Regions from separate parts of the Mesorhizobium sp. BR1-1-3 genome, predicted to be linked through region 2. Evidence: riboswitches for the same ligand, from Rfam matches in the RefSeq annotation. Region 2 holds a riboswitch; each other region holds the start of a gene.
The links. Region 2 has a riboswitch for cobalamin ahead of LB559_RS23125 (aromatic ring-hydroxylating oxygenase subunit alpha). Riboswitches for the same ligand answer to the same signal wherever they lie in the genome.

Region 1 (5,932 bases), on a different contig from region 2:
CTTGGCCGCCACCTCTTCGCGATTGCGCGGATGCTGATGGGTTTCCAGGGAATCGAGCAGTTCGCGCGCCGAGGCCGCGATGGCGTCGACGGCATGATCGAAGGCGTGCTGGTTCTGCTTCGAGGGTCGCGTCGTTCCGCTCAGCTTGCGGACGAACTGAAGGGCCGCGTCGCGCACCTCGTCATTGGTTGCCGGCGGATCAAAATTGAACAGGGTCTTGATGTTTCTGCACATCGCTTCCGTATCTCCTCTTGTCCTTGAGCTGTTTCAATCGCAACGAGTTATAGCCTCGGTCATGATCATGTCCAAAAACCGGTGAGGCGAGGCCATCGTTCGGACCGGCCTCAATCCGCGTCGAGCGGCTCCGTTCCAACCGGCTTGCCGTCGCGCGACAGCCTGATCTTCTCGACCTTGTCCTCGGCGGCCTTCAGCAGCCGGTCGCAATGCGCCTTCAGCGCCTCGCCACGTTCATAGATCCTGATCGACTGGTCGAGCGGCACGTCGCCACGCTCCAGATCATCGACGATCTTCTCCAGCGCATCGAGTGCCTGCTCGAAGCTCATCGCCTTGACGTCTTCGTTGGTCTCACCAGCCATCGTTCATCCTTTCATCAGTCGCCCGACATGGGCGGCGACCGAAAATGCCAATCCCTGCAGATCGTAGCCGCCCTCGAGCAGGCTGACGAGCCGGTTGCCGCTGTGGCGTGCCGCGCGCTGCATCAGCTGGCCGGTCGCCCAATCGAAATCATCCTCGGTCAGATTGATCTCGGCCAGCGGATCGCGGTGGTGCGCGTCGAACCCGGCCGAAATGATGATCAGGTCGGGCGCGAAATTGTCGAGCGCGGGCAGGACGCGCGACAGGAAGGCATCGCGAAACACTTCGCTGCCGGTCTGCGGCGCCAGCGGTGCGTTGACGATGTTGCCGGCGCCCGTTTCGGTCTTCGCTCCGGTGCCGGGATAAAGCGGCATCTGGTGTGTCGAGCAATAGAGCACCGAGGGATCGTCCCAGAAAATATCCTGCGTGCCATTGCCGTGATGCACGTCCCAGTCGACGATGGCAACGCGCTCGACACCGTGTTTCTTCTGCGCATAACGCGCCGCGATCGCCGCCGTGTTGAACAGGCAGAAGCCCATGGCCGTGGTCTTTTCGGCATGATGGCCGGGCGGCCGGGCGGCGACGAAGACGTTGTCGGCGCGGCCCGAAAAGACATCATCGACGGCGGCGTTGGCGGCGCCGATCGCGGTGATCGCCGCTTGCCAGCTCTTCGGACTGGCAGTGGTGTCGGCATCGATGCGGGCAATCCCCTCGTCGGGGATGGCGGCGCGCACGCGGGCGACGAAATCGGCGGGATGCGCGTAGAGGATGGTGGCCTCGTCGCCTTCCGGCGCCTGGATACGATCGAGCGCGGCAAAGGCTTCCTCATCGAGCACGCGCTCGATGGCGCGCAGGCGGTCGGGCCGCTCGGGATGTCCGGGCGGCGTGAGATGCTCGAGGAAGATCGGATGCGTGTAGAGACGGGTGGTCATCGTCCTAATCTAGTGACCCGGATCGACAAAGGCCATGCACGGGCGGCCGATGACTGGGGAAAATCGCGCCTGCGTCCATTCGCGTCGCCGCGGGCATTGGCCTCGCCGGCGCTTCGGCGTAAGGTTCTTGGTACTGCCTGGTGCCCGCCGCAAGCGGGAGAATCGGGAACACGGTTGAATTCCGTGGCGTGCCCAACGCTGTGAGGGGGACCGCGCCGGTAAATGCCACTGTCGATGACGGGAAGGCACCGGACGCGGGTTGATCCCAAGCCAGAAGACCGGCCTGGCAGGCATCGTCATCCGCATGGTCGGGCGGGTGGCATCAGAGCGACGTGCGTCCATTTGGACGCACAAAGTACGCTCTGACCGTTTTGAATCTGCAATCGCAAGGGGACAAGCGATGCCGGAACAGATGACCGCTGCCATTGACGATGGATTCGACCAGAATGCGCGCGATGCGGTCTATCGCGCCATGTTCACGCGGCGCGACGTGCGCAGCCATTTCCTGCCCACCGCGATCGATGACGACGTGCTGGCGCGGCTGCTGCTTGCCGCCCATCATGCGCCATCGGTAGGCTTCATGCAGCCATGGAATTTCATTGTCATTCGTGACATCGAGCGACGCGAAAGGGTGCGCGACCTGTTCCTGGCCGCGCGCGAGCAGGAACTGCCGGCGATCGAGGCGGAAAAACAGGCGCTGTACCGCAAGCTCAAGCTGGAAGGCATCTGCGAGAGCGCGCTCAACATCTGCATCACTTGCGACCGGCAGCGCTCGAAAGGTTCGCCGCTGGGACGCTGGCACAATCCGGAGATGGATCTCTACAGCACCGTCTGCGCGGTGCAGAATTTCTGGCTGGCCGCGCGTGCCGAGGGCGTTGGCGTCGGCTGGGTGAGCATCATCGAGGCTGAGGCGCTGAAGCGGCTGTTGGCCATTCCGGATCACGTAACGCCAATCGCCTATCTCTGCGTCGGCCGTGTTTCCGAGTTCGCTTCCAAACCGGACCTTGAAACGCATGGTTGGGGACGGCGGCTGCCGCTGCCGGAACTGATCATGAGCGAGACGTTTTCCGGGCAAGGCGAGACACAGCTCAAGTCCACCGTGGCGCGCCTCAACACCGTTTCTGCCTCACCAGACACCACCTGCCCGGCCGATCAGGGTGTGGCGCCGGCCGTACCCCAGCGCGAACCGCCGAAGGAGGCGAGCGCCTTGTCCTTGAGCTCCCTGAACTTCGACGACGCCTCGGCCAACCGGGCGTCCCAGGCCGGATCCGGCACCTGGCCCGCGATGGTCTTGAAATAGACCTGCATCAGGCAAGCGATGGCGAAAGGCTCGATGAAGGCCGCCTTGAACGCCCAGGCGAAGACGACGGCGAGCACGAAGGCCCAGCCGGCGAGCTGGCCGGGCATCAGGAACAGAATGGCGCCGGCAGGCGCCAGCATCATCAGAAAGATGACGAACGACACGCCCCACATGATGACCGCCAGCCAGACGGCGTTCTTGACCATGACCTTGCCGTTCTGGGCATAGAGCACGACGCCTTGGCGCGCCGTCTCGAAGGGTGAGGCTGAATTGATGCGGATGTTGTAGCCGAGGATGATCTCGTCGACATAGGTCAGCGACAGGCGGATCACCGTGTTGATGAAGGAGACCAGGCCGCTCAGGCCCGGTATCGGCAGGAAGGCGGCGATACCGCCGAGCAGGCCGGTGATGGCGCGGATGGCACCCTTGACGAGTTGGTCGACGACGAAAAGGATGTTGGCCTCGGCGAAACGCTGGGTCACAACATCCCTGGCGTAGGCGATCTGGTCCTGACCTGCGGGAATGTCGCGGCCGTCGATCAGATGAACTATGACGGCGATGTGGCCGGCCTTGACGATATAGAGGATGTATTCGCGGATCCAGTAGACCGCGATCGAGACGATGCCAAACCCGACCACGCCGCCCCACAGGGCAAAGGACATGGGCCCGTCGGGATCGGTGGAGATATGGCCGACGCCATAGCCGACCGAGGCACCGGTGCCGGTCGCCATGATGTAGGCCAGCGTGATGCCGAAATAGACGATCATACGAAAGAAGATGAACGGCCAGGTCCGCATCATGATGGACACCGACCGGCCGATCTCGAAATCCCACATGTGCCCCGAATCTCCGCCTCAGAGATGGTGGAAGAAGATGAACTCAACCCGGCGATTGTCAATTGCCGGCCCCTGACGCCGAAGCGCGACGAATTCGGGGCAACGGTTTTCTTTCGCAGCCTTTCGCCGGCGCGTTGTCTGACGGAGCATCAAACGAAAAACCCGCCTGTGCGGCGGGTCACCGGCGCAAATCAGCACCATGGACGAATATGTACCTTAGCTGAGGGCAGATGTCAAGAAAAAATTCCTATCGGGAACAGCTGCCGGCACGAAAGCTCCGGTGGGAACTTCAATTCGACTGCGGATCCGGCTTCTTGAGCAGGCCTTCGAGCAGTTGCTTGAACGCCGTCACCACCTTCTTGGACGTCGCTTCGGGGTCGTCCGAATTGGCGATCCGTTGCGCTGCCTGGCTGCTCGCTCCGTTGATCAGTCGCGAGGCCGTCTCGGGGTCGAGGCTGGAGACAACGACCCCCTCCTCCTGCAGCGCGGTCAGATGATCGGTCATTGACACGATGCACGCACTGGCATTCGGCCATTGCGCTGGATCCCCCAGCACGGCCGGGCCATCCCGGAACATGATGCGCTGGATTTCCGGCTCCAGCGCCATCTCGATATAGGTCGAGCACTCGTCGACGAAATGCTGCCAGCGGGTCGGCGCTCTCGACGCGACCTCATTGATGCGCGCCGCCATCTCGCCGTCGATCTGGGCTATGACCGCCTGCAGCAGCCCCTTCTTGTCGCCGAAATGATGATAGAGCGCGCCGCGCGTCAGCCCGGCCGAAGCGGTGAAATCATCCATCGAGGCTTCCGCATAGCCTGTTGTGCCGAAGGCATGGCGGGCCGCCGCGATCAGCTTTGCGCGCGTCTCGGCGATCATCTCCTTGCGGGGTCTGTGCATGGCTTCCGGCCCTATTCACATACGTAACGTATGCCAATTGACATACGCGGCGTATGCTCTATTTAACAATCATACGCTTCGTATGTAATTGCCGAATCGTCCTTTGTCGAGGAACCACTCATGCAAAATCCCTATGCGGAAATCTTTCGTGCCCCCGGAGCCAAGGGCTTTGCGGCCGCCGGATTCATGGCGCGCCTGCCGATCGCCATGGCGCCCATCGGCATCGTGGCGATGCTGTCGCAGACGCGTGGCGAATACTGGCTGGCCGGAGCCGTCTCGGCAACATACGCTCTGGCCAACGCTTTCGTTGCGCCGCAGATATCGAGATTGGTGGACCGCCTGGGCCAGACACAAATCGTCGTGCCCACCACCATCATCGCGGTGCTGGCTTTCGCCGTCCTGATAGCGGCGGCCAACCAGGACTGGCCGGTGTGGACGCTGTTCGTGTCGGCCCTACTGGCCGCGGCCATGCCAAGCATGCCGGCGATGGTGCGGGCGCGCTGGACAGAGATTTTCCGCGGACGGCCGCAGATGAACACCGCATTCGCCTTCGAGTCCGCGGCCGATGAACTGGTCTATATCGCCGGGGCATCGCTATCGGTCGGTCTCAGTGCTGCCCTGTTCCCGGAAGCCGGCGTTCTGGTGAGCACATTATTTCTCGCATTCGGATCAGCGGCCTTCATCCTGCAACGCTCGACGGAGCCGCAAGTGCGGCCGGTGGACCATGGCTCAAGCGGCTCGGCGATCCGCCTGCGGCCGGTTCAGATCATCACCTTCGCCCTGATCTTCATCGGCGCGACCTTCGCGACGACGGAAGTCAGCACCGTAGCGATCACCAAGGAGCTTGCCCAGCCCGGCGCCGCCAGCCTTGTCATCGGCGTTTATGCGCTGGGATCGTTCGTGCTCGGCATCATCGTCGGCGCGCTCAGCCTGAAGGCGCCGCTGCAACGCCAGCTCGCCATCGCGGTCGCCCTCGTCGCGCTCGGCACGCTGTTGCCGCTCACCGCCGACACCGTGCCACTGCTGGCGCTGACCGTGTTCATCAGCGGCGTGGCGATCTCGCCGACCTTCATCACCGCCTTCGGCCTGATCGAGCGGCATGTGCCGGAGGCGATGCTGACCGAAGGCATTACCTGGGTCATGACCGGCATCGGCATCGGCATGGCGCTCGGCTCGTTCGCGGCCGGCGCGGTGGTCGATGCGTTCGGTGCCCAGAACGGGTTCTGGGTCTCTGTGGCTTCAGGCACGATCGCGCTGGCCACGGTGCTGCTTGGCCAGCGCAGCCTTGCCACGGCTGAGTGCGAGACGGACGGATGCGAAGCAGCCGCGATTGCTGCGGAATAGTTCCGGCGCGCCCGGGCCTTAGGCCGGG
Region 2 (5,932 bases):
GCTGGGCCGCCAATGAGCCCGACCCGACCGCCTACCTCAAGGTCATCTCGGCGCTGCTGATGTCCTTGCGCGGTTCGGTCTGCATCTATCAGGGTGAGGAACTTGGGCTCGGCGAGGCCGACCTTCGGTTCGAGGATTTGCAGGATCCCTACGGCATCCGCTTCTGGCCTGAATTCAAGGGCCGCGACGGCTGCCGCACACCGATGGTGTGGGACGGCGGCGCCAAGAATGGCGGCTTCTCCCAGGCAAAACCCTGGCTGCCGGTGCCGGCCAAGCATTTGGCGCAAGCGGTCAATGTCCAGCAGGGCGACGAGGCTTCGCTGCTCGAGCACTACCGGCGCTTTCTCAGCTTCCGGCGTGCCCATCCGGCGCTGGCCAAGGGCGACATCACCTTCATCGAAAGTGAGGGAGATACCGTGGCCTTCACGCGCCGCGCAGGCAACGAGCAGATCGTCTGCGTCTTCAATCTGGGAGCCGGGCGGGCCAAGGTTGACCTTGGCGGCCGATCGCTGCAACCTCTGCCCGGGCACGGATTTTCGGGGCAGGCGAGCAGCGGTTCCATCGAGCTTGGCGGCTACGGCGCCTGGTTCGGGCGTCTCGACTGAATTTCCAATCACTGGAGGAAACCAATGGCCGATGTCACGCTAAGACAAGTGAAGAAGTCCTACGGCAATCTGAACATTCTCCACGGCATCGACCTCGATATTAAGTCGGGCGAGTTCATCGTCTTCGTCGGCCCGTCGGGCTGCGGCAAGTCGACATTGCTGAGGTCGATCGCCGGGCTCGAGGAAATCACCTCCGGCGAACTCAGAATAGCCGGCGAAGTGGTGAACGACGTGCCGCCGTCGAAGCGGGGCATCGCCATGGTGTTCCAGTCCTACGCGCTGTACCCGCACATGACCGTCTACGACAACATGGCGTTCTCGATGAAGATCGGCAAAGAGAACAAGGCCGAGATCGACCGCCGCGTGCGCCAGGCCGCCGAGATCCTGCAGCTGACCAAATATCTCGACCGCCTGCCCAAGGCGATGTCGGGTGGCCAGCGCCAGCGCGTCGCCATCGGCCGCGCCATCGTGCGCAATCCGAAGGTGTTCCTGTTCGACGAGCCGCTTTCGAACCTCGACGCCGCGCTGCGCGTCGCCACCCGCATCGAGATCGCCAAGCTCAAGGAATCGATGCCCAACACGACCATGATCTACGTTACCCACGACCAGGTCGAGGCGATGACGCTGGCCGACCGCATCGTGGTGCTCAAGGACGGCCATATCGAGCAGGTCGGCACGCCGATGGACCTCTACAAGAAGCCCGGCAATCTGTTCGTTGCCCAGTTCATCGGCTCGCCGGCCATGAACATCCTGCCGGCGACCATCGAAAAGACCGGAAACCCGACCGTCGTCAGCCATGTCGGCGGACGCAAGGCGACCGTGCCGATTGCGACGCCGGCTTCGGCAAAGGGCGCCGCGGTGAGCTTTGGCGTGCGGCCGGAGGACCTGATCATCGCCAGCGGCGCGGACTATCTGTTCGAGGGGACGGTCGACTATGTCGAGCAACTCGGCGAGGTGCAGCTTGTCTATGTCGACATCGGCCGCGCCGATCTGCCGCTGGTGACCAAGCTGCCCGGCAATGTCGAGGTCAAGCGCGGCTCGACATTGCGGCTGAGCGCCAATGGCGAGGACCTGCATATCTTCGACGCGGATGGACGTTCTTTCGCGTTGCATGAAGTGGAAGCAAAGGCGGCTTAACCGCAATTACCGTGTCAGGCACAAAAAAAGAGCGGCGGGCCGGGCCCGCCGCTCTTTGACTTGGAGATCGACTTCGGTTGTTAGTTGTTGCCGAAGAGGTTGCGGTCGGCACCTTGCGGAGCAGACTTCTGGGTGGTGTCACCCGACGAGTTCAGCAGCTTGTAAACCGGCGAACCGGTGTTGCGTACCGAAGAGGTGCGCGTGCTGTCGACCGAAGTCGTGGCGGCAGGCTGATTGGCACCATTGGAGCCAAAGTTGTCGCTGCCGGCGAAGGCACTGCCGGTGATGGCCAGAACGGCGGCGGCAGCAATGAGGATCTTGTTCATTTTAGTCTCCTGAATTCTGGATTTCGCCAGGACGGCAGACACAGCTGCCGTCGGTTGCGAAATTGGTTGTTAGCGACCGAAGAGGTTACGGTCGCTGCCCTGAGCGGGCGTCTGGGCAGCCGGTTCCGAGGTCTTGGTGGAAGCCGTGTACGACTGGTCCACAGCGGCGGCAGGCTGGTTGGGGCCGTTCGAACCGTAGTTGTCGCTGCCCGCGAAAGCGCTGCCGGTGATGGCCAGAACGGCGGCGGCAGCAATGAGGATCTTGTTCATCTTGAATACTCCTGAATGTCTGGATTTCGCCAGGGCGGCGGGCGAGCCCGCCGTCGACCGGGAAACTGGGAATCGGCTGTTAGTTGTTGCCGAAGAGGTTGCGGTCAGCACCCTGGGCAGGCGCCTGAGCAGCCGGTTCCGACTTCTTGGTCGAAGCGGTGTACGAGCTGTCGACAGCAGTGGCTGCCGCGGCGTTGGAACCGTAGTGGTCGCTACCAGCGAAGGCGCTGCCGGAAATGGCCAGAAGGGCTGCGGCAGTGAGAATGATCTTTTTCATTTTTGGTACTCCAGTATCGTCTTTTTTCCGTCCGTCTAGCGGCGTGTCTTGGAAATGAAATTCGCGTCGTTCGGACAGCCCCGATGTGGGAGGGCAAGGTCGTCTTTTCCAATCACGAAGTTGTTCCGTGTGGACCATGAATCCACACCTTGAAATTGTGCCAATGGAATCTAAGGATGCATTTTTCTTCTTCTTATCAGTGGGTTAGGTGTAGCCACCTGATGGATCACTGACTGTTTCAGAGGCCCAGCGTTCACACCGTCCTGCACGCACCGTCAACAGAAACGAACCGTTCGGTTCGATTTTAGAGCAAGCTAATAGTCACTTTTCGAAACCGTTAACCTTTTTTGACCCCCGCGAAGGGTCGGATTCGGGAAGATCGCAGCCGGCAAATGGCCGCCCGGGAGGTGGGATCTTGGCCCGCGACGATCTGCAGTAGCGTTTCGCATGCCGTGTCGCGCCGCATGGATACGATGTCGTTTTCATGCCGACGGCGCGCCCGCGATCGTGGTTAGATCATACCATCTCAGGTGCCGCTTCGTGACGACGAGGCGGAGAATTGGGAAGCCGGTCAGAATCCGGCGCTGCCCCCGCAACGGTGGTGGAGTTCAAGTCGCAACGGGAGACCACTGGGCAACCGCCTGGGAAGGTGTCGCGATGGTCCGCAAGGACAACTCCAGAGCCCGGAAACCAGCCCGAGATTTTTAGATCTCGACTGATCGCGGTGGGCGGTCAAGAGGTGGATAGCGCATGTCCGGCACACAGCCGGCCTGCGTTTCAATCCTTCCTCCGTCACCACCAGTTCAGTCCTTAGGAACGAGGACAGGACATGGATATCCGCAACGACATGCTGAGGCTCCTGAAGGGGCGCCGGCAAGGCTTTTCGCTGGAGCAGCCCTTCTACACCGATCCGGACTACTTCAAGCTCGACATGGAGCTGATCTGGTATCGCGACTGGCTGTTCATCGGCCATGATTGCGAACTGCCGAAGCCGGGCAGCTACATCACCGTGCAGGTCGGCGATTATCCGGTCGTCCTTGTCCGCGACCAGCACGGCAAGATCAACGTCTTCCACAATTCCTGCCGCCATCGCGGCAGCCGCGTGTGCAACACGGAGAAGGGTACCGCGGCAAAGCTCGTCTGCCCGTATCATCAATGGACCTACGAGCTGGACGGCCGCCTGCTGTTTGCCCGCCAGATGGCCGACGGTTTCGACAAGAGTGATTTCGGCCTGAAGCCGGTCGCCTGCGAGAGCGTCGGCGGCTACATCTTCATCTGCCTGGCCAAGGAACCGGCAGATTTCGCGCCGATGCGGGCGATGATCGAACCCTATCTTTTGCCGCACCGGCTGCGTGAAGCAAAGATCGCCTTCGAGAGCACGATCGTCGAGAAGGGCAACTGGAAGCTGGTCTGGGAAAACAACCGCGAGTGCTACCACTGCGCCGCCAATCATCCCGAGTTGTGCAAGACCTTCCCCGAGGCTCCAACCATAACCGGCGTCCATGGCGCCGACAGCGACCCTGAAATGGTCGCACACTGGGCCAGATGCGAGGCATCAGGCTTGCCGAGCAAATTCCGCATCGATCCGGCAGGGCAGTACCGCGCCACCCGCGCGCCGCTGCTGCGCGATGCCGTCAGCTACACCATGACGGGAAAACGGGCGGTCCAGAAGAACCTGTCCGACAGCGTTTCAACCGACCGCATCGGCTCCTTGCTGCTCTATCACTATCCGACGACCTGGAACCATATCCTCGGCGACCACGCCGTTACCTTCCGCGTGCTGCCGATCAGTGCCACGGAAACCGCGGTGACAACGAAATGGCTCGTCCACAAGGATGCGGTCGAAGGCGTCGACTACGACCTCGCTGAGCTCACCCATGTCTGGACCGAGACCAACGACCAGGACCGCCGCATCGTCGAGGAAAACGCCTTCGGCATCCTGTCGCCGGCCTATGAACCAGGCCCCTATTCGGAGCTGCATGAGGGCGGCGTGATCCAGTTCGTCGAGTGGTACGCGTCGTTCATCGGGCCGCGCCTTGCCGAAGGCGGCCGGCCGGCCCTGCGCAGCGTCGCCTAGCCCAGGGGACAAGAGGATGAATGCGATGACGGACCTTGGCCTCTATCGCCATCTCGACCAGATGACGCCCTGGAACGACAGGCTGCAGGTGCTGGAAGTGATCGGCGTCAGCGACGAAGCGCCTGACGTGAAGACCTTCACCTTCCGCTCCGACAACCAGACCTGGTTCCGCTACAAACCGGGGCAGTTCGTGACTCTGGAACTGCCGACATCGGACGGGCCGCTGATGCGCACCTACACGCTGTCGTCCTCGCCGTCGCGGCCGTTCTCGATCGCGGTGACGGTGAAGGCGCAGGCGGGCAGCACCGGTACGCGCTGGATGTTCGACCATCTGACGCCCGGTTCGCACGTCAAGGCCTATGGGCCGACTGGCGACTTCTCGCTGCACAGCCACCCGGCGGCCAAATACCTGTTCATTTCGGCCGGCTCCGGCGTGACGCCGATGATGTCGATGCTGCGCTGGCTGAACGACTGCGCGCCATGGACCGATGTCGGCTTCGTCAACTGCGCGCGCCGCCCGGAAGAGATCATTTTCCGCAAGGAGCTCGAACTGCTCGGCAGCCGCATGCCTGGGCTGTCGCTCGGCTTCATGATCGAGGAGCGGTCGAGCCGCGAGGGCTGGTTCGGCCATATGGGCCGCATCGACGCGATCCGGCTGCCATTGCTGGCGCCCGATTTCCGCGAGCGCGAGATTTTCTGCTGCGGCCCCGATCCTTTCATGCGCGCCGTGCGCGGCATGCTGGACGCAGCCGGCTTCGACATGGCGAAATACCATCAGGAAAGCTTTGCCGCGCCTGCCGTGGAGGAGATCCCGGCGCCGTTCTCGCCGCCGGCGGAAGACGGCGCCGCTGCCACCGTGGAGGCCGTGACACCGATCCGGTTCTCGCATTCCGATGTCGATGCCGAATGCGTCGCCGGCCAGACGGTGCTGCAGACGGCACGCGCCTCGGGGGTGCGGATTCCCGCCGCCTGCGAGTTCGGCCTGTGCGGCACCTGCAAGGTGAGGAAGGTCGCGGGCGACGTCGAGATGAGCCACAATGGCGGCATCCTCGATCACGAAATCGAGGACGGCTTTATCCTCGCCTGTTGCTCGAAGCCGCTTTCGGCGCTTGAAATCGAGGCGTGACCGGCAGGCACGGTCAGAGACTGTCCATGCCCGCGCGGCCTGCAGCTGCGCTCGCCCGGGCCTAAGCCATCTTGCCAAAAACCCTGCAAATGGTTAGACGCCTGCAACGGTGGG
Region 3 (5,932 bases), on a different contig from region 2:
CGACGCGTGGCCTTCCGAGCGTGGCCGGCGGCAGCACTTCGATGCCGGTGATGCGGCCGGTGGCCAAATCCCATTGCGGCCGGCAGCCCATCAGCGCCAGGCCTTGAGCGATCTCCTCGCCGCCGGTGCGCAGCGATGCCGAGCCCCAGAGATCGATGACCAGCGAGCGTGGCCAGTCGCCATGCGACTGCATGTAGCCGCGCACGACTTCCTCCGCCGCGGCCTTGCCCAGATCATAGGCGGTCGGCGTCGGCATGGTGCGCGGGTCCGAGGTGAACAGATTGCGGCCGGTGGGCAAGACGTCCGAGCGGCCGCGCGCAGGCGCGCCCGCCGGACCGGCCTTGACGTGGCCGCCATCGAGCGCGGCAAGCAGCGCCGCCTTCTCGGCTTCAGCGCTCTGGCGGCGCATGGCGTCGGGCTCATCCTCCGGAGCGCGGCCATAGATATGCAGCCCGTCCTTGATGGCGAAATCCTTGAGATCGCAAAGCCAGGCGTCGATGCGGCGCAGCGCCTCGTCCGGCGCGTCGGTCGTGGCGACGCCGGCTTCGGAGGCGAGACCGGTTTTTTGCGCGGTGTCGACGATCAGTTTCGCCAGTCGGTCACGGCGGCGACGGTCGAGCCCGTCGGCCTGCGCATATTCGTCGACCAGCCGCTCGAGCTTGTGCTGGTTTTCGTCCAGCCCGGCGCCGGTCAGCGGTGGCGGCAAATGGCCAAGGGTGACGGCGGCAATGCGCCGCTTGGCCTGCGCCGCTTCGCCCGGGTTGGAGACGATGAAGGGATAGATGACGGGCAGGGGACCGGTGACGATCTCCGGAAAGCAGTTTTCCGACAGAGCAACGGTTTTGCCCGGCAGCCATTCAAGCGTGCCATGGGCGCCGACATGGACCAGCGCGTGGACGCCGAGCGACTTGCGCAGCCAGAGGCCGAAGGCGATCAGCGCATGGCGCGGGGGCAGCGTCGGGTCGTGGTAGTCGGCGCGGCGGTCGACGGAGCGGCCGCGGTCGGGGGCGAGGGCGATGGTGACGTTGCCGAAGGTGGCGGCGCGGAAGGGGAAGCTTCCGCGCAAACCTGTTTCGTCTTCCGCTTTGCCCCAAGCGGCTTCGACCGCAGTAATTGCCGCAGTCGGCAACTCCGTCGAGAAGGCAATGTAGTTATCTAAGGCCAATCCAGTATCGCTGGCTTCCAGCAAATCCAGCAACCCACGCGGCGTCTGCGGAATCCCCTCAATCACATAGCCCTGCTCCTTCAGGTCATGCAGCATGGCGAGCACGCTGGACGGCACGTCGAGGCCGACGGCATAGCCGGTTCGACCAGGAGCGCTAGGGTAATCCGGGATCAGGATCGCCAGCTTGCGCCCGGCGCGGGGTGTCTCCTGCAACTTGATGAAGGCCGCGACGCGGTCAGCGACCTGCGCCACGCGATCCGGTTCCGGCCGGTTGGCGAAGGCGCGGTGGCCGAGTGCGGGATCGGTCTCGGTCTCGCCCTTGAAGGAAATGGCGCCGGCGAGGACGCGGCCGTCGAGTTCGGGCAGCACGACATGCATGGCGAGGTCGGCGGGTGCCAGGCCACGCTGGTTGTTTTGCCAGATGTCGCGGCGGGTGGTGGCGACGATGACCTGGAAGACAGGCACGCCGGCGCGGTCGAACAGCGTTTCGATGCCGGGTTCGGCGCCTGAGGCGAAAGCGGTCGCGGTGATGATGGCGGCGGGCTTCAGCGCCGTCAGTGCTGTTTCCACGAAGGCGAGGGAGGTTGGGTCCTTGAGGCTGGAGACGAAGATCGGGACTGGGTCGATGCCGCGCTGCCGCAGCGCTTCAACAAGCGCATCGATGGGCGCGACATCGGCGGCCAGCAGCATCGAGCGATAGAACAGGATGGGGATGATAGGAGCGTTGACGTTGTAAGCGCCAGCATTCGATAAGTCCCGCTTCTCCACAACTCCACATCCGGGCACGTAAGAACCAGCTTTCGGCACCACCACCGGGCCGATAACTTCCGCATCCTGTCCCGCCAACCCCGCCAATTTCCGCACCAGTGCGCTCATATTCGCCGGGCCGCCCTCGCGGAAATAGTCGAGCAGGCCGTCCAACTCCTCGCGCGGCAGCGTCGAGGCTTCGATCAGGCGCAGATCCTCGTCGCGGCATTCGCCGGGCAGCAGCGCCAGTTTTATGCCGCGTTCGCGGGCGGTCGAGGCAAGCTGGTCGCAGCCGTAGCGCCACCAGTCGTAGCCGCCGAGGATGCGCACGAGGATGATCTTGGCATGGCGGGCGACGCTGTCGACCCAGAGGTCGACGGACATGGGATGGCGCAGGTCGCGCAGTGCGGCCAGCCGCATCGAGGGCAGGCGGTCGGCATCGGTCCTCCACGCCGCCGCCAGTCCGGCGAGGTCGCTGTCGGTGAAGGACAGGGCCACGATATCCGCCGGCGTCTGCCGCAGATCGACCGGCTCGGCGAGGTCGTCGAGCGAGGCGGATGTCGTGGTTAGGATGTGCATCGCAATCCGTGTCCGAAATCAGCCGGCGAGTATACGCTCGATCGCCGGGCGGTTCAGCCCCTTCAGGCCGATGACGACGAGGCGCGAACGGCGGTCGTCCTGCGCGGTCCAGGCGCGGTCATAGTAATGATTGACGCGCGGCCCGACGGCCTGCAGCAAGAGCCGCATCGGCTTGCCGCCGACCTCGACGAAGCCTTTTACGCGCAGCACGTTCTCTTCTTCGGCGACCGTGGCGACACGCTTTGCCAGCTCGTCCGGATTGGCGATCGAGGCAATGTCGACGATGAACGTGTCGAAGTCGTCATGCTCGTGGTCGAATGCGCCGTCATGATGGGACTTGCGGTTTTCGATGTCGTCCTCGACGGCGAGACCGAGCCCGAGCAGCACCGAGGGATCGACCTTGCCATGCGAGGTCGGCACAATCTTCACCGCGCGGGCGGAGTGTTCGCCAATGATGGCATTGGCGCGGGCGGTGCCGGCGGCGTCCATCAGGTCGCTCTTCGACAGGATGATCAGGTCGGCGCAGGCGATCTGGTCCTCGAACAGTTCTTCCACCGGATCGTCGTGGTCGAGCGTCTCGTCCCCGGCGCGCTGCGCCTGGAGGGCCTCCATGTCGTTGGCGACGCGGCCTTCGGCCAATGCCGGTCCGTCGACCACGGCGATGACGCCATCGACGGTCACCCGGCTTTTCACGCTCGGCCACTGAAAGGCCTGGACCAGCGGCTTGGGCAGTGCCAGGCCCGAGGTTTCGATCAGGATATGGTCGACCTTCGGCGTCAGCGACAGGATTTGGTCGAGCGCCGGGACGAAATCATCGGCGACAGTGCAGCAGATACAGCCATTGGCCAGTTCTACGATGTTTTCCTCGGGGCAGGTGTCGATACCGCATCCCTTGAGGATCTCGCCATCGATGCCGATGTCGCCGAATTCGTTGACGATGATGGCGATGCGCTTGCCGCCGGCGTTTTCCAGGAGATGGCGGACCAGCGTCGTCTTGCCGGCGCCGAGGAAGCCGGTGACGACGGTGCAGGGAACGCGGGATACGGAAGTGGTCATGGTCAATCCTTCAGCATGTCGATGGGTGGAATGCGGGCCACGAGGCCGCGCTTGAGGCTATCGGGGCGGCCACGCCACGGGATCAGGCCATCTTTCGAGGTGGCGAAGAGCTTTGCGCCTGTCACGAGGTCGGCGCCGCTGGTCGCGGTCAGGTCGCCGAAGACATAGCTCCAGCAGCCGTCGCGCAGGATCGCGGCGCTGAGGCGCCGCTTGCAATTGCCAAGGCATTCGACGCTGCGGATGCGGATATCGTCGCCAGCGGCGGCGCGGCGCGTGTCGTCCGTCAGCAACTCGCCGGCGCGGGGATGAGCGTCGGAGCCGGTCTCATTGCGGCAGGAGCCGCAGACGATGATGGTGACGCCGGCCAAGGCATCATCATGGCCGGACGAAATATCCGCTGTGCCAGCCGAAAAACTGCTGTCGTGGTCCAAAGATCGGGCTCCTTGCCCGGAAACCCGCCGGGCGATCGGATTCTACAGTCGCAGACGGCAGGTCTCCTGGCTCGCGAGTCATCGCCTTGGGTAGCCGCCTTCCCGGGAATTCCCAGTGGTTTTCGGCCTTGGCTCTTCGCTTACAGTTGCGGGGACAGCCGCGGATTTGGGATTTTGCCCGGCACCGCATTCCCTCTTAGCCCTTGCCGTTGCGGGCAAGGGACCATCTGGAACCGGATTTAGGCTTTTGCGGGCGGCGGTGTCAACGCGAGCTTACGACACGGCTATGTCGGCCAGCGCCGCGCCCAAATCGCCGGCAGGCGTCACTTCGATGCGTTCGAGCCCGAGCCAACCTTGCATCTGCTTCAATTCCTCGAACAGCTCCGCAGCGGTTTCAGGCGGCGCACCGGGCTCGGCATAGGCCGCATGGACCCGCAGTATGCTGGCCGGGCGATCGGCCTTGAGGTCGACGCGCGCCACGATCCGGTCGCCGAGCAGGAACGGCAGGACATAATAGCCATACTGCCGCTTGTCGGCCGGTGTGTAGATCTCGATGCGGTAGTGGAAATCGAACAGCCGCTCGGTGCGCGAGCGCTCGAAGACGACCGGATCGAAGGGTGCCAGCAAGGCGCGGGCCCCGACTTTGCGCGGCAGACGGGCGTCCCGGTGAAGATACGCCGGCTTGTCCCAGCCTTCGACACGCACCGGCAGCAACTCGCCCGTTTGAACCAGTTCCTCCAACCGGCCTTTCATATCGGCCGGCGACAGGCGGAAATAGTCGCGCAAATCGCCTGAAGTCGCCACGCCGTGGGCGCGGGCGGAAATGCGCAGCAATTCGCGGTGCGCGTCCTCAGGCGTCGGCACCGGCAGATCGAGGATCGCCTGCGGCAGCACGCGCTCGGGCAGGTCATAGAAGCGCTCGAAACCGCGGCGGTGCGCCGTGGTGATGCGGCCGGCCCAGAACAGCCATTCGAAGGCGTGTTTGGCATGGCTCCAGCCCCACCAGCCGCCCGAACCTTTCTGGCCCTCCAGCGCGGAAGCGGCGATCGGGCCGCGCTCGGCGACCTCGCGGTAGATCTCTTCGATGTAGGCGGCGTGCTCGCGGCCCCATTTGGCGAGACCCAGATACATTTCCTCGCCCCGCTCGGCGCGCTGCATGCGCCAGCGCATCAGCGGGTATGTCTCGACCGGCAGGAAGGAGGCCTCGTGCGCCCAATATTCGAAAACCATGCGCTTGCGCGTCACGGCCGCGTTGTCGAGCAGCGAGAACGGGTAGGGGCCAAGGCGCGAATAGAGCGGCATATAATGAGCGCGCACCACCGCGCTGACGGAATCGATCTGCAACAGGCCGGTGCGGGAGAGGGTGCGGGCAAAATGCCGGCGGTCGGGCGTGCCGGTCGGGCGAGGATCGAGGAACCCCTGGGCGGCAAGGGCGATGCGCCGGGCCATCGGGAGCGAGATCTTTTCCTTCATGCAGGTATCACTTTGACGTGTTTTGACCGAGGGTCGAATGGCTGATTCCAACCCATGCTAGCAGGGTTTTGGCGGCATCCATGTCAGGAGAGAAAAGTGGAGTAAAAAGCGAAGGAAATCAAACAGGAGCGGATCGGACCAGTTTGCCGCGATATGCCGTCCAGGTCGATGTTTTGAACAAGGTTTGACTTGCTTCGCTGGAAGTGCTGCGCTAACCCTCGCCGCGTTGCAGCATAGGCCCTTAAAACGGTTCAGCGGTTAAACTGTCACGCTTCCGCATTAGGGTCCGGTGCTGTAATCAACGTGGATTGGCGCCAACGGAAAGCCGAGCATGAACGCACTCTTGAGCTCATACCTGCCCATCGTCCTGTTCATAGGCGTGGCGCTGGTTGTCGGCCTGGCGCTGCTGGCCGCGCCCTTCCTGGTGGCCTACCGCAATCCCGATCCCGAAAAGCTTTCCGCCTACGAGTGCGGTTTCAAC
Region 4 (5,932 bases), on a different contig from region 2:
ACCGGCGGCCTCGCCTTGGCCCGCCTTGCCGTTTCGCGGATCGTCGGTCGCGACCCTGAAACGCTCGACCGGGCCGGTGTCTGCCGCGCGGCGATCGAGAGCCTGGCCGAGAATTTTTCCGACGGCATCGTCGCCCCTGCCTTCTGGACCGGCGTCGGCGGCCTGGCCGGCGGCGCCGCCTACAAGGCCGCCAACACCGCCGATTCGATGATCGGCCACCGCACCCCGCGCCACGAGGCGTTCGGCTGGGCGGCGGCGCGCTTCGACGACTGGATCAACCTGCCGGCGTCGCGGCTGACGGCGCTTCTGATCGTGCTGGCGGCGTTCTTCGTCAAAGGCGCTGACGCGAAAAAAGCCTGGCATGCGGTGCGGCGCGACGCGAAAAAACACCGCTCGCCCAATGCCGGCTGGCCGGAAGCGGCGATGGCCGGTGCGCTCGGCCTGGCGCTCGCCGGCCCGCGCTTCTATGGCGGCGTGCTGGTCGACGACGTCTTCATGGGCGAAGGTGGGCGGCGTGAAGCCGACAGCCTCGACATCAGGCAGGCGCTGAAACTCTATCGCGTCGCCGACTATCTGCTGATCGCTCTGTTCGGGTTGGTTTCGGTCGTTGTCATCGTTGTGACCTAACCTCACCCTCCCCCGTCTGGGGAGGTTGAGGAACACTCAGAACTCGATCCCCTGCTGCGCTTTCACGCCGGCGGAAAAATGATGCTTGGTCACGCCCATTTCGGTGACGAGGTCTGCGGCCTCGACCAGCGCCGGCTTGGCGTTGCGGCCGGTGACAACGACATGCAGGCCCTCGCGCCGCGCTTTTAGCGCGCCAACCACTCTGTCGAGATCGAGATAGTCGTAGCGCAGCGCAATGTTCAATTCGTCGAGCACCAGCAGGCTGATCGACGGATCGGCCATCAGTTCGAGCACCTTGGCCCAGGCGGCTTCGGCGGCAGCGATGTCGCGCTTCAGATCCTGGGTTTCCCAGGTGAACCCCTCGCCCATCGCGTGCCACACGACACGGTCGCCGAAGGCGGCGAAGGCGTCCTTCTCGCCGGTGTGCCACTTGCCCTTGATGAACTGGACGACACCGACGCGCTTGCCGTAGCCGAGCATCCGCAGCGCCAGCCCGAAGGCGGCCGTGGTCTTGCCTTTGCCCGGGCCGGTGTTGACGATGAGCAATCCCTTCTCGACCGTCTTGCTCGCCACCTCGGCATCCTGCACCGCCTTGCGCTTGGCCATCTTGGCGCGGTGGCGCTCTTCGTCCTTATTGTCGATATCGGTCATATCATTTCACCTTGAGCGGCAGCCCCGCCACCATCAGCAGCACCGTATCGGCAATCGCCGCGACCTGCTGGTTGAGCCGGCCGGCGGCATCGCGAAAGCGGCGCGCCAGTGCATTGTCCGGCACGATGCCTTGGCCGACTTCATTGGACACCACGAACCAGGGTCCGCGCGGCCGCGACAACACCTCCGCCAATCGCCGGCATTCAAGGTCCAGATCGTGTTCGGCCAGCATATGGTTGGTCAGCCACAGCGTCAGGCAGTCGACAAGCACCGGCCGATCGTCCGGCAAGGCGGCAAGGGCGCCGGCGAGGTCGAGCGGTGCGTCGATGGTCGTCCAGCCTTCGCCGCGCCGCGACCGGTGCAACGCGATGCGCTCACGCATCTCGTCATCATAGGCTTGCGCCGTGGCGATATAGGTCCAGGGCGGCGGCAAGGCGGTCGCCAAAATTTCGGCGCGCGCGCTCTTGCCGGAGCGCGCACCGCCGATGAGGAAGGTCAGTGTCTTGCGATCAGGCAAAGCTGTCGCGCAGGCTGGTCGCGGTGCCGGTGAAGCGGCCGCGCACCACGCCGACAACCGCGCCGAGCACCAGCCAGAACACCAGATTGGTCACGGTCACCGCCACCACGAACTGGTGATGCAGCCCTTCCGGAATCGCCGTCTCGTAACTGTCGGGCTGCGGTGCCCCGACAACATGCGGTGCGACGATCAAAAGGACGGCAAGGATCGCCAGCGGCAGCGACTTGCGGAACGCGATCAGGCCGAGACCGGCAGCGGTTGCCGCCACCGTTGCCCACCACCAGATCTGGCGCTGGGTGAGATCGGCGGCCGGCATGGCCGGCAGTTCCGGCGGCAGGCCGAGGCCCGGCGCCAGCGTGAACACGGCAAAGCCGGCCAAGCCCCAGAACACGCCCTGGCGCCAACCACCGATACCGCCGGCGAATTCGGAAACCGCGACCAGGATCAACCCGAAGCCGATGCCGGTGACGATGTTGGCAAGCACGCTGAAGGCGAAACGCTCGAAACCGTCTGCCGGCGCCCAGCCCTCGTCTTCCGCCGCAGCAGTCGCTTCGGCAGGGGCCGGAGCGGCTGCGCTCATGGCATTGCTATCCGTTGCTGCCGGAGCGGCATGGTCATGGTGATGCCCGCCGCCCGCCTGTTCGTAGACTTCCGCCTTCAGGATCAGCGGCACGGTCGCATAGGCCTGCATGCAGGCAAGAACGACGCCGGCCACGAGCCCTGCGATCGCCGCGATGAACACGACGTTGCGAAACAGGTTCATGATGTCAGCCCCTCGTCAGTGGCAGGGAAATGCCATCGAATGGCGATAGTCGTGAGCCGCATTGTGGACCGCATCGATATGCGAGAAGCCGACAAAGCCCATCACGAAAATGCCGAGCAGCGCGGCGAGCGCGAGCTGCATGAAGCGCGACTGCGAGGAGACGGAAGCGCCGAGGGAGACGGAAGCGGTAGTCATGTCTTGTCCTTTCGCCCTCCACCCGAGGGCATCGAAGTCAGTTTCCTGTCGCCGGCAGGTCTCCTGGCTCACGGATCAGCGTCCTTCCCCACCTTCCCGAAGAAAAATCTTCAGTGGCATATGGAGAGGACTACCGCACACAGTTGCGGGGGCAGCCACGGCATTGGGCGAAATCCGCCCTTACCGCATTCCCTCTTGGCTCCAAAATGGAACCGGCGACACCGGCGACTATAGGCAGAATCCTCGCGTCCGGCAAACCAAATTCCGCCGGCGACCGTTGCGAATGCGCCATGAAGGTCAAAGCGATTTCGGCAGATAGCGCCACGTCACGAAGCCGCAGACCGCCGCCAGCAGGCCGAGCGTGACGAACACCGAGCCCAGGCCGAAGAAGGCCAGCACCACCGAATAGACCAGCGGCGGCGTCAGCTCGGAAAAGTCGAGATAGGTGCGATAGACCGCCGCCATCTGCGATCTTTCATAGGAGCGCACCGAGCGCATGAAGGCGGTCGAGCCGAGCGCGTCGAGTGCAATGGTGAAGAAGGCGCCGCAGAGCAGGAAGGCGCCGGTGAGCAGCGGCACGGTTTCGCCGACGAAGCCCGCCGCCAGAAGCGCGACCGACATGGCGAAATAGGCAAATGTCATGGTCCTGCGGCCGCCAAAGCGCTTTCCCGCCTTGCCCCAGAAAATCGCCATGAACAAAAGCGCGTTGCCGGCCGAAACCAGCAGGCCGCCGGCCAGCTTGCCCTCACCCGTAATGACCATGAACAGCGGCCCATAGACGAAGAACGTCGTCCAGAAACAGGAGCGCCCAAACGCGATCAGCCAGGCCAGCCTGAGCCTGGGCTGGGCGATGAAGCGGCCGATATTGGCGAGCGGATTGGCTGGTCGCGTCTTGCCGGGACGGATCGACGGGTTGTCGCCGAGCCGGTAGGTCCAGAACAATGCCAGCAGCGCTAACGCGAACACGGCCACCGCGCCATGCGCGGCATAGACGCCGAAGCGCGTGTAGAGGAAGATGCCGAGCGTCGGCCCACCGGTCCAGGCCAGCATCGACCACGCCATGCGCAGCGATTCGGCCTGCATGAAGTCGGTCTTGCGGATGTGGTCCATGATGTAGAGGTTGAGCGTGATCGACAGCGCGCTGGCTCCCATCACCCGGCACAGCATGCCGGCCAGTTGCCCGGCAAGCGTGTCGGTGACGAAGAACAGCGAGCCGATGGCCAGCAGGCAGGCGCCCGCCGTGTAGACCCAGCGCCGGGCGAAACGGCGGATCAGCATCGGCATGAACAATGTCACCGACAGGCCGAGCATCGCCACGACGGTGTAGAGGATCGAGACGATCTGCTCGTTGTGCAGGATCTCGTAAGCTTGGATCGGGATGACGCTCGACACCGTGGCGCGGGCGAAGGATTCGACCGCATAGAGCGAAGCGAAGGTGCGCGCGTCCGCGGCCTTGAGGGCCGGTAGCCAGATCGGATGGCGCACATGGGTGGACATTGCTTTCCCCGAAGCAGATTCACCGGGTCAAATCTGCCGTGGCGACCTCAGCGCCAATAAGAGGAAACCGACGTGCATCCGGCAAAAGCGAAGCCGGCCAAAGGCTTTCCGGCACTGGCCCAATGCCGCGGCTGATCCGGCGTTATCGGCAGGGTTGCCGGTCTTCTTTTGTCCTGGGCAACCGTGATAGTCCTCCAGCGGGGCTGAATCAGAATGCGAGACCATGAGCATCCAAACGCCGACCGCGCCCGTTCAGGATCGACCAAAGCGCATCGTCGCCATCGACATCGTGCGCGGCATCGCGCTGATCGCCATGGCAAGCTACCATTTCACCTGGGATCTGGAGTTCTTCGGCTACACCGATCCCGGCCTGACCGCCTTCGGCTGGTGGAAGATTTACGCGCGCTGCATCGCCTCGACCTTCCTGTTCCTGGTCGGCGTCAGCCTGTATCTCGCCCACGGCCGACAAATCCGCTGGAACGGCTTTTGGAAGCGGTTCGCCATGGTCGCCGGAGCCGCGATCGCGATTTCGGTCGTCACCCGCATAGCCACTCCGGACGGCTTCATCTTCTTCGGCATCTTGCACGAGATCGCGCTGGCCAGCCTGCTCGGTCTCGCCTTCCTGCGCCTGCCGGCGCTGCTGACGCTTGTCGTCGCCGCGCTCGTTATCGCCGCCCCCGTCTATCTGCGCTTCGAGGCCTTCGATCACCCATGGCTGTGGTGGGTCGGCCTGTCGGCGACCAATCCGCGCTCCAACGACTACGTTCCGCTGTTTCCGTGGTTCGGCGCCGTACTTGCGGGCATCGCGGTGACGAAACTCGCCGCAGGTGCCGGCCTGCTTGCCAGGCTTGCCAATCTGGCGCCCGGTCGCTTGGCCAACCCACTGGTCTTCATCGGCCGGCACAGCCTGGCTTTCTATTTGATCCACCAGCCGCTGCTCATCGGCTGCGTCTGGCTGTTCTCGCAAATCATGCCGGCGCAGGTCGAAACCCCGCAGGTGAATTTCCTCAAAACCTGTCAGCTGTCCTGCGAGCAGTCGCGCGACACCGAGTTCTGTACGAGCTACTGTGTCTGCATGCTCGATACGCTCGAGGGCGAGTCCACGCTTGATAGGCTCTACAACAACGATCAGACTGCGGAGTGGAAAGCGCATTTGTCCGATCTCGCCGGCATGTGCACCGCCAAGACCGACAGCAAGTTGATGGAGGGAGGGGCCGAATGACCGAGAACCAGCCGAAGCCGGGGCTCATACCGTGGCCGCCGCTGATCTACATCGCCGCCATCGCCGTCAGCATCGCACTGGGCCTGCTCTATCCCCTGCCCTGGATCGGCGACCTGCTGGGCGATATCCTGTTCGCGGCCGGCTGGGTGGCGCTGTTTGCCGTCGCCGCACTCTGGTTCACCGCGATCCGCACCATGATCCGGGCCAAGACCACGCTCAACCCCAACGCTGTACCCGATCACCTGGTCACCACGGGTCCCTTCGGCGTCACCCGCAATCCGATGTATCTGGCCAACACGCTGCTGTTGATCGGCGTCGCCTTTGTCTCGGGCATCGTGTGGTTCCTGCCGCTGGCGTTCATCGCCGCCTATGCCACGCAGAAGGTGGCGATCGAAGGCGAGGAAAAGGTGCTGGCGGCAAAATTCGGCAAGAAATACCGCGACTACGCCAAACGCGTGCG

Region 1: linked by a shared signal. The riboswitch ahead of bluB (5,6-dimethylbenzimidazole synthase) and the one ahead of LB559_RS23125 (aromatic ring-hydroxylating oxygenase subunit alpha) in region 2 are both predicted to bind cobalamin.
Region 3: linked by a shared signal. The riboswitch ahead of LB559_RS20590 (DUF1636 family protein) and the one ahead of LB559_RS23125 (aromatic ring-hydroxylating oxygenase subunit alpha) in region 2 are both predicted to bind cobalamin.
Region 4: linked by a shared signal. The riboswitch ahead of LB559_RS20425 (CbtB domain-containing protein) and the one ahead of LB559_RS23125 (aromatic ring-hydroxylating oxygenase subunit alpha) in region 2 are both predicted to bind cobalamin.

What each region holds. Positions count from the first base shown of each region.
Region 1 covers NZ_JAIUIC010000004.1:211,364-217,295, reverse strand. Annotated here, with positions in the region: gene LB559_RS11210 (DUF2277 domain-containing protein) at 1-234, opposite strand, end outside; gene LB559_RS11205 (exodeoxyribonuclease VII small subunit) at 345-596, opposite strand; gene LB559_RS11200 (histone deacetylase family protein) at 600-1,526, opposite strand; cobalamin riboswitch at 1,648-1,828, shown strand; partial or broken gene bluB (5,6-dimethylbenzimidazole synthase) at 1,831-2,556, shown strand; gene LB559_RS11190 (hypothetical protein) at 2,679-3,662, opposite strand; gene LB559_RS11185 (TetR/AcrR family transcriptional regulator) at 3,952-4,560, opposite strand; gene LB559_RS11180 (MFS transporter) at 4,681-5,904, shown strand.
Region 2 covers NZ_JAIUIC010000011.1:83,867-89,798, forward strand. Annotated here, with positions in the region: gene LB559_RS23100 (alpha-glucosidase) at 1-605, shown strand, start outside; gene LB559_RS23105 (ABC transporter ATP-binding protein) at 630-1,742, shown strand; gene LB559_RS23110 (DUF680 domain-containing protein) at 1,823-2,068, opposite strand; gene LB559_RS23115 (DUF680 domain-containing protein) at 2,138-2,338, opposite strand; gene LB559_RS23120 (DUF680 domain-containing protein) at 2,418-2,615, opposite strand; cobalamin riboswitch at 3,127-3,329, shown strand; gene LB559_RS23125 (aromatic ring-hydroxylating oxygenase subunit alpha) at 3,445-4,692, shown strand; gene LB559_RS23130 (hybrid-cluster NAD(P)-dependent oxidoreductase) at 4,718-5,818, shown strand.
Region 3 covers NZ_JAIUIC010000009.1:112,205-118,136, reverse strand. Annotated here, with positions in the region: gene cobN (cobaltochelatase subunit CobN) at 1-2,491, opposite strand, end outside; gene cobW (cobalamin biosynthesis protein CobW) at 2,510-3,547, opposite strand; gene LB559_RS20590 (DUF1636 family protein) at 3,550-3,978, opposite strand; cobalamin riboswitch at 4,017-4,221, opposite strand; gene LB559_RS20585 (winged helix-turn-helix domain-containing protein) at 4,252-5,451, opposite strand; gene LB559_RS20580 (NADH-quinone oxidoreductase subunit A) at 5,783-5,932, shown strand, end outside.
Region 4 covers NZ_JAIUIC010000009.1:78,194-84,125, forward strand. Annotated here, with positions in the region: gene cbiB (adenosylcobinamide-phosphate synthase CbiB) at 1-627, shown strand, start outside; gene cobO (cob(I)yrinic acid a,c-diamide adenosyltransferase) at 664-1,278, opposite strand; gene cobU (bifunctional adenosylcobinamide kinase/adenosylcobinamide-phosphate guanylyltransferase) at 1,280-1,795, opposite strand; gene LB559_RS20420 (CbtA family protein) at 1,788-2,558, opposite strand; gene LB559_RS20425 (CbtB domain-containing protein) at 2,574-2,753, opposite strand; cobalamin riboswitch at 2,789-2,985, opposite strand; gene LB559_RS20430 (MFS transporter) at 3,051-4,250, opposite strand; gene LB559_RS20435 (heparan-alpha-glucosaminide N-acetyltransferase) at 4,474-5,472, shown strand; gene LB559_RS20440 (methyltransferase family protein) at 5,469-5,932, shown strand, end outside.